One region of the Pseudomonas sp. T1.Ur genome, then DNA from elsewhere that is predicted to be linked to it. Evidence: predicted binding sites of a transcription regulator. Region 1 holds the regulator's gene; each other region holds the start of a gene.
The links. The regulator sigma-54, encoded in region 1, starts transcription at its own class of promoters, with help from an activator protein. The targets are predictions, from matches to a motif close to ANTGGCATNNANNTTGCTNT.

Region 1 (4,138 bases):
ACATCGCATTGGATATGCCGGTTGCGAACTTCCTCGAGCAATTCCGGAAATCGCGACAGATGGCTGGGCAGGTTACGGGCGTCGATTGACACGGCGACCAGCGGTTGCGCGAGTTCGGTGTGGATCAGGGCGCGCTCGGCCAATTCCGGAAGCAGGCCTGCCGGCAGGTTGTCGATGCAATAGTAGCCGCTGTCCTCAAGCACATTGAGGGCCGTGCTTTTACCTGAGCCGGAGCGGCCACTGACGATGATCATGCGCATGTTTAATGGCCGTTCTGCTCGTCCAGGACTACCTGATACAAGGCTTCGTTGCTTGGGGCGCTGCGTAGTTTTTCGCGTACTTCCTTGCGATCGAGCATGCTGGCGATCTGGCGCAGCAGCTCCAGGTGCGCATCGGTCGCGGCCTCCGGGACCAGCAAGACGAACAACAGGTCGACCGGGGCGCCATCGATGGCGTCGAAATCTATGGGGGCTTCAAGGTGCAGCAGCGCGCTGATGGGCGAGGCGCAGCCCTTGAGGCGGCAATGGGGGATGGCAATGCCGTTGCCAAAACCGGTGGAACCGAGTTTTTCACGGGCAACCAATGCCTCGAAGACATCCTGCATTTCCAGATCCGGCACTTCGCGGTGGATCAGGTTGGCGATTTGTTCGAGGGCTTTCTTTTTACTGCCGCCCGGCGCGTTCACTTGGGAACGGCCGGGGGTCAGGATGGTTTCTAGTCGGATCATGGATTGGGGGGGTTAACGACCGGTTGCGCCCTGGAGGAGGCTCTGGGTCTTTTCCTTATGCTTTTTGAGTTGGCGATCCAGCTTGTCGGTCAGCAGGTCAATCGCGGCATACATGTCTGTGTGCTCTGCGTTGGCAACTACTTCTCCGCCGGGAATATGCAGCGTGGCTTCGATTTTCTGCAGCAGTTTTTCGACGCACATCGTGACTTGCACGTTGGTGATCTTGTCGAAATGCCTTTCCAATCGGTCGAGTTTTTCGCCGATGTAGGTGCGCAGGGGTTCGGTCACTTCCAGTTGGTGTCCACTGATGTTGACTTGCATACAGCTTCTCCTTCGTTGCCAGTGCATAAAGCGGCAGGCTGGGTTGCCTGCCACTGGAACGCTGTGGCGTGGCCTGTTACATCAACCGCTTGCGTTCGCTCGAAGGTGCGATCCCGAGGGATTCGCGGTATTTGGCGACGGTACGGCGGGCCACCTGAATGCCTTGTGCCTCCAGTAAACCAGCGATCTTGCTGTCACTCAACGGCTTTTTCTGATTTTCCGCGGCGACCAGTTTCTTGATGATCGCGCGGATGGCCGTGGACGAGCATTCGCCGCCTTCCGAGGTGCTGACATGGCTGGAGAAAAAATATTTCAATTCATAGATTCCCCGCGGGGTATGCATGAATTTCTGGGTGGTCACCCGTGAAATCGTCGACTCGTGCATGCCCACTGCCTCGGCAATGTCATGCAGGACCAACGGCTTCATCGCTTCATCGCCGTACTCCAGGAAGCCGCGCTGATGCTCGACGATCTGGGTCGCTACTTTCATCAGGGTTTCGTTGCGGCTCTGCAGGCTCTTGATGAACCAGCGCGCTTCCTGCAACTGGTTGCGCATGAACGTGTTGTCGGCGCTGGTGTCGGCGCGTTTCACGAAACCGGCGTATTGGGCGTTGACCCGAAGTTTCGGCACCGATTCCTGGTTGAGCTCCACCAGCCAGCGATCATTGTGCTTGCGCACGATCACGTCGGGGACAACGTATTCAGGCTCGGTGGATTCGATTTGCGAGCCGGGCCGTGGATTGAGACTTTGCACCAGCTCGATGACCTGGCGCAGCTCGTCTTCCTTGAGCTTCATGCGCCGCATCAGTTGGCTGTAGTCGCGGCCGCCCAGCAAGTCGATGTAGTCGGTGACCAGTCGCTTGGCTTCGGCCAGCCACGGTGTCTTGGCGGGCAACTGGCGCAATTGCAGCAAGAGGCATTCACCCAGGCTGCGGGCGCCGATGCCGGCGGGTTCAAACTGCTGGATGCGGTGCAGGACCGCCTCGACCTCATCCAGCTCGATGTCGAGCTCGGGGTCGAAAGCTTCGAGAATTTCTTCGAGTGTCTCGTCCAGGTAGCCCTGGTTGTTGATGCAATCGATCAGGGTCACGGCGATCAGGCGATCGGTGTCGGACATCGGCGCCAGGTTCAGTTGCCACAGCAAGTGGCTTTGCAGGCTTTCGCCGGCGGAGGTGCGGGTGGTGAAGTCCCACTCATCGTCATCGCCGCTTGGCAGGCTGCTGGCGCTGGTCTGGTAGACGTCTTCCCATGCCGTATCCACGGGCAAGTCGTTGGGAATGCGTTCGTTCCACTCGCCGTCCTCGATGTTATCCACCGTCGGGGCGGCTTCCTGATAGGACGGTTCCGGGATTTCGGCAGGGGTTTTCTGTTCGACGTTGTCGGCCAGCGGATCGGAGTTGTCGAAGTCGTCGCCTTCTTCCTGGCGTTCGAGCATCGGATTGGACTCCAGGGCCTCCTGGATTTCCTGTTGCAGGTCCAGGGTCGACAATTGGAGCAGGCGGATGGCCTGTTGCAGCTGCGGCGTCATCGTCAGCTGCTGGCCCATTCTCAAGACTAGCGATGGTTTCATGGCAGGGGCTTAACACCTTATTCGCCGGCGCACATGCGCCATCCACTACAAGGGCGCCGGAGCGCCAAACTTAAGCAAATTATATGCCTGAAACTGAGGTGTTTGCCTAGAGCGTCGCCACAATAAAATTGGCGACGCCCGGGCGATGCACCAGACATCTGTGCTTACAGGCGAAACTCGTGACCCAGGTACACTTCCTTGACCAGTTCATTGGCCAGGATGGTCGCGGAGTCACCTTCGGCAATCAGCTGGCCGTCATTGACAATGTAGGCCGTCTCGCAGATATCCAGTGTCTCGCGCACGTTGTGGTCGGTGATCAGCACGCCGATCCCCTTGGCCTTGAGGTGGTGGATGATCTGCTTGATGTCGCCCACCGAAATCGGGTCCACGCCGGCGAACGGTTCGTCGAGGAGGATGAATTTCGGCGCGGTGGCCAGGGCACGGGCGATTTCCACGCGGCGACGTTCGCCACCGGACAGGCTCATGCCCAGGTTGTCGCGAATGTGGCTGATGTGGAATTCCTGCAGCAAGCTTTCCAGCTCCTGTCGACGGCCGGCCTTGTCGAGTTCCTTGCGGGTCTCGAGGATGGCCATGATGTTGTCGGCAACCGACAGTTTGCGGAAGATCGACGCTTCTTGCGGCAAATAGCCGATCCCGGCCTTCGCCCGGCCGTGCATCGGCTGGTGGCTGACGTCCAGGTCGTCGATCAGGACGCGGCCCTGATCGGCCTGGACCAGGCCGACGATCATATAGAAGCAGGTCGTCTTGCCCGCGCCGTTGGGGCCGAGCAGGCCAACGATCTGGCCGCTCTCGATGGACAGGCTGACATCGCGCACAACCTGGCGGCTCTTGTAGCTCTTGGCCAGGTGTTGGGCTTTCAGAGTTGCCATTACTGGGCCTTTTGCTCGTCGGTTTTCTTTTTCGGCTGGATCACCATGTCGATACGCGGACGCGCCTCGGTGACCTTGCTGCCAGTGGCACGACCCGCGCTGGCCAGTTTCTTGACCGTGTCATAGACGATTTTCTCGCCTTGGGTCACGTTGTTGTCCTTGTCGACAACCTTGGCGCGGTCGATCAGGACAACGCGGTCCTGGGCGGCGTGATACTGGATGGTAACCCCATAACCCTGTACAGGCTTGGTGTCGCCCGCGGTTTGCAGTTGTTCGAAGTAGGCCAGGTTGCCCACCGAAGTCACCACGTCGATGTCGCCGGACTGGGTGCGGGTGATGGTCACGGTATTGCCGGTCACCTTCATCGAGCCCTGGGTGATGATCACGTCACCTTTATAGGTGGCGACACCGTTCTTGTCGTCCAGTTGCGCGTCGTCGGCCTGGATGCGGATAGGCTGGTCGCGGTCGTTGGGGAGGGCCCAGGCGCTCGCGCTTCCCAGTGCCGCGCCCAGACTGAGCAAAATAGGGAGGGTTTTAGCGAGCTTCATACTGTCCTCTTACTTTCGATAGCAGGTGTATCCTGCTTTCCTTCAAATACGCCTTCATTCCCACGCCGGTCGACACGCCGCC
Region 2 (4,138 bases), 3.5 Mb from region 1:
GTCTGGGTGGTCTGGTCACCGGTACCGTTGAGGCCCACGACCAGGCCGTAGCCGATCAACTGGTTGGAACGCACGCCGGAAATACTGGCGATGTCCTTCAGGCGCTCGGCTTGAGCGGTGAAGGCTGCCGACATCACCAGGGCTCCGATCAACAGCTGCTTAAGATTCAACTTGACCACCTAGAAAGGGAACTTCGGGCTGAGGAAGAAACGGTCGAACCAACCTGGCTGACTCGCATCGGCAAAGGCACCAGTGCCCGAATAGGTGATGCGCGCATCGGCCACGCGAGTGGACGAAACGGTGTTATCGGTGGCGATGTCATCGGCCCGGACCATGCCGGCGATGCGCACCAGTTCGTCACCGGTGTTGAGCGTCAGCCACTTCTCGCCCCGCACAACAATGATGCCGTTGGGCAGCACATCGGCGACGGTCACGGTGATCGAACCGGTCAGGCTGTTGCTCTGGCCCGACTTGCTGTCGCCCTTGGTGGCGCGGTCGGCACCGTAGCCGGCGTTGAGGCTCAGGTCGTTGCTGCCGATCGGGTTGTTGGTGGTCAAGCCCGAACCGAACAGCGACGTCAGGCCGACGCTGGTCTGGCTGGTCTTGTCCATTTGCGAGTTGGCGTTCTTGCTGGCCTGGGTCCGCTCGTTCAGGGTGATGGTGATGATGTCACCGACCCGGAAAGCCTTGCGGTCGCTGTACAGGTTCTGCTCGAAACCGGCCTGGTAGATCGAACCGTTGTTGGCGGCCGCCGGCAACGGTGTGCGCGGCAACACCGGAGCGTAGTACGGGTCATTGGGCCTTGGCGTTGGCGCGACACAACCCGCCAGTGCGGTGATCCCACTCAATGCCAGAACAGATACGAAGCGATTCATGACCCTACCTCTTGGTGTTGCAGGCGACCCTGGGGCCGCCCTGTCTACGTGATGACGAATGTTGCGACGCGATTACAGGTTCTGCGTGACGAACGAGAGCATCTGGTCGGCGGTGGAGATCACCTTGGAGTTCATCTCGTAGGCGCGCTGGGTGGTGATCATGTTGACCATCTCCTCGACCGTGCTCACGTTGGAGGTTTCCAGGGTGTTCTGCAGCGTGGTGCCGAAACCGTTCAGGCCAGGCGTGCCGATTTGCGGCGCGCCACTGGCGGCGGTTTCCAGGAACAGGTTGTTGCCCACCGCTTGCAGGCCGGCCGGGTTGATGAAGTCGGCGGTTTGCAGGTTGCCGATCACCTGTGAGGCCGGGTTGCCCGCAATGGTGATGGACACGGTGCCGTCGCGGCCCACGGTAAAGGTCTGGGCATCGTTCGGAATGATGATGGCCGGTTCCAGGGCGAAACCACTGGCGTTGACGATCTGGCCATTGGAGTCGAGGTGGAAGGTACCGTCACGGGTGTAGGACGTGGTGCCGTCCGGCTGCAGGATCTGGAAGAAACCGCGACCGTCGATGGCCATGTCCAGCGGCTGCTCGGTGGTTTGCAGGCTGCCGGCGTTGAAGTTCTTCTGCGTGCCAACGATGCGCACACCAGTACCCACTTGCAGGCCCGACGGCAATTCGCTGTCCTGGGTCGATTGGGCGCCTGGCTGGCGTTTTACCTGGTACAGCAGGTCCTGGAACTCGGCGCGATCACGTTTGAAACCCGTGGTCGAAACGTTCGCCAGGTTGTTGGAAATGGTGGTCAGGTTGGTGTCCTGGGCGGACAGGCCTGTTTTGGCAACCCATAGAGCCGGAAGCATTCGATTCTCCTCGTACGCCTGTTTTTCGGCGCAGCGCTGTAATTAATGATTAGATCTGCAAGACCCGAGCCATGGCTTCATCGCCTTCTTTGGCGGTGTTCATCATCTTGACGTGGAGCTCGAATTGCTTGGCCAGGGCCAGCACCGAAGTCATTTCATCCACGGCGTTGACGTTGCTCGCCTCCTGGAACCCCGACACCAGCTGCACGTTGGCATCGATGGGCGCCGGCTGGCCGTCCTTGGTACGGATCGAACCGTCCAGGCCCTTGGTCATGTTCTTCAGGTCCGGGTTGACCAGCTTGATGCGGTCCACTTCAGCCATCACACGCGGCCCTTCGCCCATGGCGCGGATGCTGATGGTGCCGTCCTGGCCGATTTCGATTTTCTGCTCCGGTGGCACGGCGATCGGCCCGCCATTGCCCATCACCGGCATGCCGTTGCCGGCCCGCAGCACGCCCAGGGCGTCAACATTGAGGCTGCCAGTGCGCACGTAGCTTTCACCGCCATCGGGGTTTTGCACCGCCATCCAGCCCGGCCCGCTGACCGCCACGTCCAGGTCGCGACCGGTTTGCACCAGCGCTCCCGGGGTGAAGTCAGTGGCAGGCCGCTCGGACATGGCAAACGCCCGCGCCGGAAAGCTGTCGCCGAACACCGGCATCGAACGTGCCTGCTCCAGGTCTTTCTGAAAACCATTGGTGGAGATGTTCGCCAGGTTGTTGGCATGGGCCCGCTGCGCCAGTGCGTTCTGGCTGGCGCCGGTCATTGCCACATAAAGGTACTTGTCCACTGTCGTTCCTCTGCATGCCGGACGTTTGCCGCCCACTGCTGTGTTGCACAGCCTTAAGCAAATTGCAGACCAACTTTTTTCTGGCGCTGACCGACCCGGTAAACAAAGGACTTGAGGGGATCGGAAGGGATTATGGAAACGTATCGAAGACGAAAAACCGGCGGTGTCATGCCGGTGGGTGGCAATGCTTGTCCTTGAGTAATGACCGCTGCCGCCATCGTCGGATCGCCGGCGATCCGACGATGAGGCCAGCAAAAAAACAACAGATAAATAGCTATGACTCGGTTTTGCCGACTTCGTACTCGCGCAACTTATTGGCAATGGTCGTATGGGAAACCCCCAGCCGCTTGCCCAGTTGCCGGCTGCTCGGGTGTTCGGAATACAAACGCTCCAGCACCGCTTTCTCGAAACGCCCAACGATCTCGTCCAGCCCGCCCTCAAGGGAAAAATCGCCAAGGGGCTGACGCACCCCGTAGTCCGGCAGGCGGATGTGCTCGGCTTTCACCTTCCCGCCATCGCACAGGGAAACCGCCTGGAACAGCACGTTTTCCAACTGCCGGACATTGCCCGGCCAATGGTAATGGCTGAGACGATCCATCGCCGCCGGGGCCAGCTTGGGCAGTGGGCAGCCGATCTGGCGACTGGCCTGGTCGAGAAAATGCTCGACCAGCGGGGCCAGCCCGTCGAGGCATTCGCGCAGCGGGGGGATATGTAGGGAAAGTACGTTCAAACGGTGATACAAGTCCTGGCGGAATTCGCCTCGGGCGCAGAGTTCGGACAAATCGACCTGGGTCGCGCAGATCACCCTGACATCCAGGTACACCTCTTCATCGCTGCCTACGCGGCGGAAGCATCCGTCCTGCAGGAAGCGCAGCAATTTCACCTGCAGACGAGGGCTCATTTCCCCGACCCCGTCGAGAAACAGCGTACCCCCCGCCGTCAGTTCCAGCAGCCCGAGCTTGCCTTCGGCCCGAGCCCCTTCGAAGGCGCCAGGGCCGTAGCCGAACAGTTCGGTCTCGGCCATCGACTCCGGCAACCCGGCGCAGTTAAGCGCCATCAGCGGCGACTGCCCGCGCGGACTCGCCAGGTGACAGGCGCGGGCCAGCAGTTCCTTGCCCGTGCCGGTTTCGCCTTCGATCAACAGTGGCGCGTCCAGCGGCGCCATGCGCCGGGCCTCCCGGACTACCGCGGCCATCACTTTTGAACTCTGGAAGATACTGTCGAAGCCGCGCAGTTCCTGCTTGCGCACGTTGTAGATGCGTTCGCCGACCCGATCAGCGCGGTGCAGGGTCAACACCGCGCCGGCCATGGCCTCGCTGTCGTCATGCTCCGATTGCAGCGGCGCGATGTCGGCCAGGAACACATCGCCCTTGACCTTGACCCGCAGCCCATTGATCCGCGACTGGTTGGCGCGCACCAGCTCCGGCAGGTCGAAATCCTCGGCGTAGCGGGACAACGGGATTCCCGGCACCTCGTCCACCCGCACCCCGAGCAACTGCGCCGCCGCCCGGTTGGCCGCGACGATGGAGCCGCCCATGTCGATCGACAACACCGGGAACTCCAGGGCGCCGAGCAAGGCGTTGAGCTCCATGTGCCGACGCTCGCTGGGCATAAGGCC
Region 3 (4,138 bases), 860 kb from region 1:
CAGCAGCAGCGACGAAGCCATTCGGTTGATCGGATGGTGGGAGCTGGTCACGGCAGCGTAGTGAGGCAATCGTCAAGACTGACATGAACGAACTTGGACAATAAGGAAAACAACCTATGGGTTCGCTGCATCGTATGGCTGTGTTGTGTGGTTTGACCGTGTTGTTGGCGACGGCTACCGCCCAGGCAGAGGACTGGCAGGTCGTCAAGGACAAGGAAGGTATCCAGGTGTCACTCAGTGAAGTGACCGGTTCCAAATACAAGGCCTACCGTGGCGTGACCGTCATGAAGACCACCATGGCGAAATTGCGAGCCCTGCAGGAAGACGTGCCTGGTGCCTGCGCCTGGATTCATGAATGCAAGAGCCAGAAGTTGCTCAAGCATGAGGGCAACAAGAGCTGGACCTACACCCAGTTCAATACGCCGTGGCCGGTGACGTCCCGTGATTCCGTATTGGAAGTCACCACCGAGGAGGGCGCCGATGGCAGCCTGACTCGCAAGCTCAAGGGCGTGCCGACTTACGTGCCGGAGGAGAAGGGCTTTGTGCGCGTGGCACAAGTCGACGGCTTCTGGACATTCACCCCCAAGGGTGCGGACCGGATCGAAGTGACCTACCAGGTCCACACCGAACCGGGCGGCGACGTGCCGTCCTGGCTGGCTAACAAGTTCGTGGTGGACGCGCCGTTCAACACGCTGAAAGCGTTGAAAGAGCGCGCCGAAAAATAACGGCGACCGCCACATGAAGAAACCGCCCTCGAGGCGGTTTTTTCATCTGTGCCGTTGGCAACTCAGCGGAACGATTGTTTCGCCGTCAATGTCGAGATGCAGGTAAGTCCTGCCATGTATTGATCAAGGAGACACCGATGCCAAAGTGGGAAATCACTTTCGTTGACGATCACGGCGAAGCCATCGCCGAGCAGTTCGATTACGACCAGAAGCCCGCCATGGAGCAGGCTGCCCAGTTGATCCGGCAGAAGCTGCTGCCAGTCCCCGCCAAGCTTGACCTCAACGACCTGGAAGGTCGCACCGAAGACCCTACGCTCAAAAGTCTCAAAACCCAAAACAGCATTGAAATCATCAGCATTAAACCGATTTCATGAAAATCCTTGTCTGGTCCCGCTTGGCAGCGGCGATGACTTGAAGCTACTCTGCAATCGAGATCAGCGAAAGGATCGCCAAGGTCCGGTCTTGTCAGCTACATGCTTGTGTCCCGACGGTCAGTTGATGCCGTACTGCTTGTAACCGCAGGTTGCACGCACGGGAAGACGGAAAGTCTATCCATCGGTCTGAGGAGGACGTTTCATGAGCACAGCCTATCAAGAAGACATCAGCACCAGCGTGCTGCGCCGCATGAAAGAGGGCGGTTTCGATTTCTCCCAATTCCATCCCATCGAGTTCTACGCCATTTTCCCCGACGAGGAGCGGGCGCGCAGGGCGGCAGGTCAATTTCGCGGCGAATCGTTGAATGCGCAGATCAGTGCTCGCGAAGACGGAGCCTGGTCATTGGAGCTGAGCCGTGTGATGTACGCCACCTATGATGACATCGGCGATTTCGAGCTGAACTTCGAAGCCGTGGTGGAGCCCTTGGGCGGCATTATCGAAGGATGGGGCGTCAAGCAGGAGATCCGGCGCCTGCAAGCCTGACCTTTTCTTCCTGCCTCACAGCAACGGCTGACCCTTGTGTCGGCCGTTTTCATGTCTGCCACCTCGTGGCGACACAGCCAACCTCCGTCATCGCGTCGACTATGCTCAGGAGACGCGGCGTTTGCGCCGCGATGAAGCGAGTATGTCAGGACGGGGACAGTGGCTGCACCACGACGGTGCTCGGCTTGTCTGTGGGTTATCCAACCCGTTGATAATAAAGCGTTTATGCCGATGGCACGGGCCTTGCGACGCCTAAGCCGGGGTGACAAGGAGTACGGCATGATCCGCACTGGTTACGATGAAATGTACGATGCCGGCGGCCAGGTCCGCCCACATTATCGAGCGTTCGCCCGGTGGCTGGCCGAAACGCCCGACGAGCTCCTGGCACAACGGCGACGCGAGGCAGACCTGCTGTTTCACCGTGCTGGCATCACGTTCACGCTTTACGGCGATGAGCAGGGAACGGAGCGCCTGATCCCCTTCGATACCATTGCGCGCAGCATTCCCGCCAGTGAATGGCGAATGGTCGAACGTGGATGCATCCAGCGGGTCAAGGCGCTGAACATGTTCCTCGCCGACCTCTATCACGAACAGCGGATCATCCGCGCCGGCATCATCCCGGCCGAGCAGGTCCTGGCCAACGATCAATATCAACTGGCGATGCAGGGGCTGGATCTGCATCGCGATGTCTATGCCCACATTTGCGGTGTCGATCTGGTGCGCGATGGTGACGGCACGTACTACGTGCTCGAGGACAATCTGCGTACGCCCAGCGGCGTCAGCTACATGCTCGAAGATCGCAAGATGATGATGCGCCTGTTCCCCGAGCTGTTCGCCGCGCAGCGCATCGCACCGATCGACCATTACCCGAACTTGCTGCTCGACACGCTGAAAAGCGCCAGCCCCCTGGACGACCCAAGCGTCGTGGTCCTGACGCCCGGGCGTTTCAACAGTGCGTTTTTCGAACACGCCTTCCTCGCCCGTGAGATGGGCGTCGAGCTGGTGGAGGGCGCGGATCTGTTCGTACGTGACGACAAGGTCTTCATGCGCACCACGGACGGACCGAAAGCCGTGGACGTGATCTACCGTCGCCTCGATGACGCCTTCCTCGATCCGCTGGCCTTCAATCCGCAGTCGATGCTCGGCGTGCCGGGGCTACTGTCCTCCTACCGTTCGGGTAATGTGGTGCTGGCCAACGCCATCGGCACGGGGGTGGCGGATGACAAATCGGTGTATCCGTTTGTCACCGACATGATCCGGTTCTACCTGGACGAGGAGCCGATCCTGAACAACGTGCCCACCTGGCAATGTCGCAACCCCGCTGAGCTTTCCCATGTGCTGGCGAACCTTGCGGACCTGGTGGTCAAGGAAACCCAGGGCTCCGGCGGTTACGGCATGCTGGTGGGGCCTGCCTCGACGACGGCGCAGATCGACGCGTTCCGCGAGCGGATCAAGGCCAAGCCGCATGCCTACATCGCGCAACCCACGTTGTCGTTGTCCACGTGCCCGACCTTTGTCGAAAACGGCATCGCGCCGCGCCATATCGATTTGCGTCCGTTTGTCCTGGCGGGGCGAGAAACCCGCGTGGTACCGGGTGGCCTGACCCGCGTGGCGCTGCGCGAAGGTTCCCTGGTGGTGAATTCGTCCCAGGGCGGCGGCACCAAGGACACTTGGGTGGTCGAGGAATGAAGGAGCTGCCATGTTAAGCAGGACCGCCTCGGACTTGTATTGGATGTCGCGTTATCTGGAGCGGGTGGAAAACCTCGCGCGGATGCTCGACGTCAGTTATTCGCTGTCATTGATGCCCCAGGATGGGCGCGGCGACGGCTTGCATGAATTGGCCATGCCATTGCTCATTACCGGCACGCTGGATGACTACCGGGACAGGCACGGTGACCTGCACGCCGAGCGCCTGCTGCATTTTTTCGCCCTGGAGGCGGCCAACCCCGCCAGTATCTACAGTTGCCTGGGTTCCGCACGTGCCAGTGCCCATGCGGTGCGTGGCCGAATCACCGCCGACATGTGGGAAAACGTGAACGCCACCTGGCTGGAAATTCGCCAGATCGCCGAGCAAGGCCTGGGTCGCTACGGCATGAGCCGTTTCTGCGAATGGATCAAGGAGCGGTCCCACCTGTTTCGCGGTGCCACCTACGGCACCATCATGCGCAACGATGCGTTCAGGTTCATACGCCTGGGAACGTTCATCGAAAGGGCCGACAACACCTTGCGCCTGCTCGACGCCCGCTACGAAATGGCCGGCGACCAGGCCCATGCCGTCAACGACGGCACGGCCCATGCCTACTATCAATGGAGCGCGTTGTTGCGAGCGCTGTCTTCCTTCGAGGCCTACACCGAAATCTACCGCGACGCCCCCGGTGCCCGGCATGTGGCTGAACTGCTGCTGTTGCGTGCCGACGTCCCGCGCTCCTTGCGTGCCTGCACCGAAGAGATCGACCAGATCCTTGCCAGCCTGCCCGGCAGCAACGGTCGGCAGG

Region 2: a site for sigma-54 is predicted at 2,575-2,594, ahead of M8Q45_RS04800 (flagellar basal body rod protein FlgF). Genes of this name have one in related genera too.
Region 3: a site for sigma-54 is predicted at 1,874-1,893, ahead of M8Q45_RS16435 (circularly permuted type 2 ATP-grasp protein). Genes of this name have one in related genera too.

Annotation. Positions count from the first base shown of each region.
Region 1 covers NZ_JAMGSN010000001.1:4,566,262-4,570,399, reverse strand. The annotation lists gene rapZ (RNase adapter RapZ) at 1-260, opposite strand, end outside; gene ptsN (PTS IIA-like nitrogen regulatory protein PtsN) at 263-727, opposite strand; gene hpf (ribosome hibernation-promoting factor, HPF/YfiA family) at 740-1,048, opposite strand; gene M8Q45_RS20345 (RNA polymerase factor sigma-54) at 1,125-2,618, opposite strand; gene lptB (LPS export ABC transporter ATP-binding protein) at 2,783-3,508, opposite strand; gene lptA (lipopolysaccharide transport periplasmic protein LptA) at 3,508-4,056, opposite strand; gene lptC (LPS export ABC transporter periplasmic protein LptC) at 4,043-4,138, opposite strand, start outside.
Region 2 covers NZ_JAMGSN010000001.1:1,025,969-1,030,106, reverse strand. The annotation lists gene M8Q45_RS04815 (flagellar basal body P-ring protein FlgI) at 1-134, opposite strand, end outside; gene flgH (flagellar basal body L-ring protein FlgH) at 180-875, opposite strand; gene flgG (flagellar basal-body rod protein FlgG) at 948-1,733, opposite strand; gene M8Q45_RS04800 (flagellar basal body rod protein FlgF) at 1,783-2,520, opposite strand; gene M8Q45_RS04795 (sigma-54-dependent transcriptional regulator) at 2,795-4,138, opposite strand, start outside.
Region 3 covers NZ_JAMGSN010000001.1:3,709,624-3,713,761, reverse strand. The annotation lists gene M8Q45_RS16455 (YkgJ family cysteine cluster protein) at 1-61, shown strand, start outside; gene M8Q45_RS16450 (START domain-containing protein) at 117-725, shown strand; gene M8Q45_RS16445 (hypothetical protein) at 863-1,099, shown strand; gene M8Q45_RS16440 (ribonuclease E inhibitor RraB) at 1,302-1,643, shown strand; gene M8Q45_RS16435 (circularly permuted type 2 ATP-grasp protein) at 1,923-3,332, shown strand; gene M8Q45_RS16430 (alpha-E domain-containing protein) at 3,343-4,138, shown strand, end outside.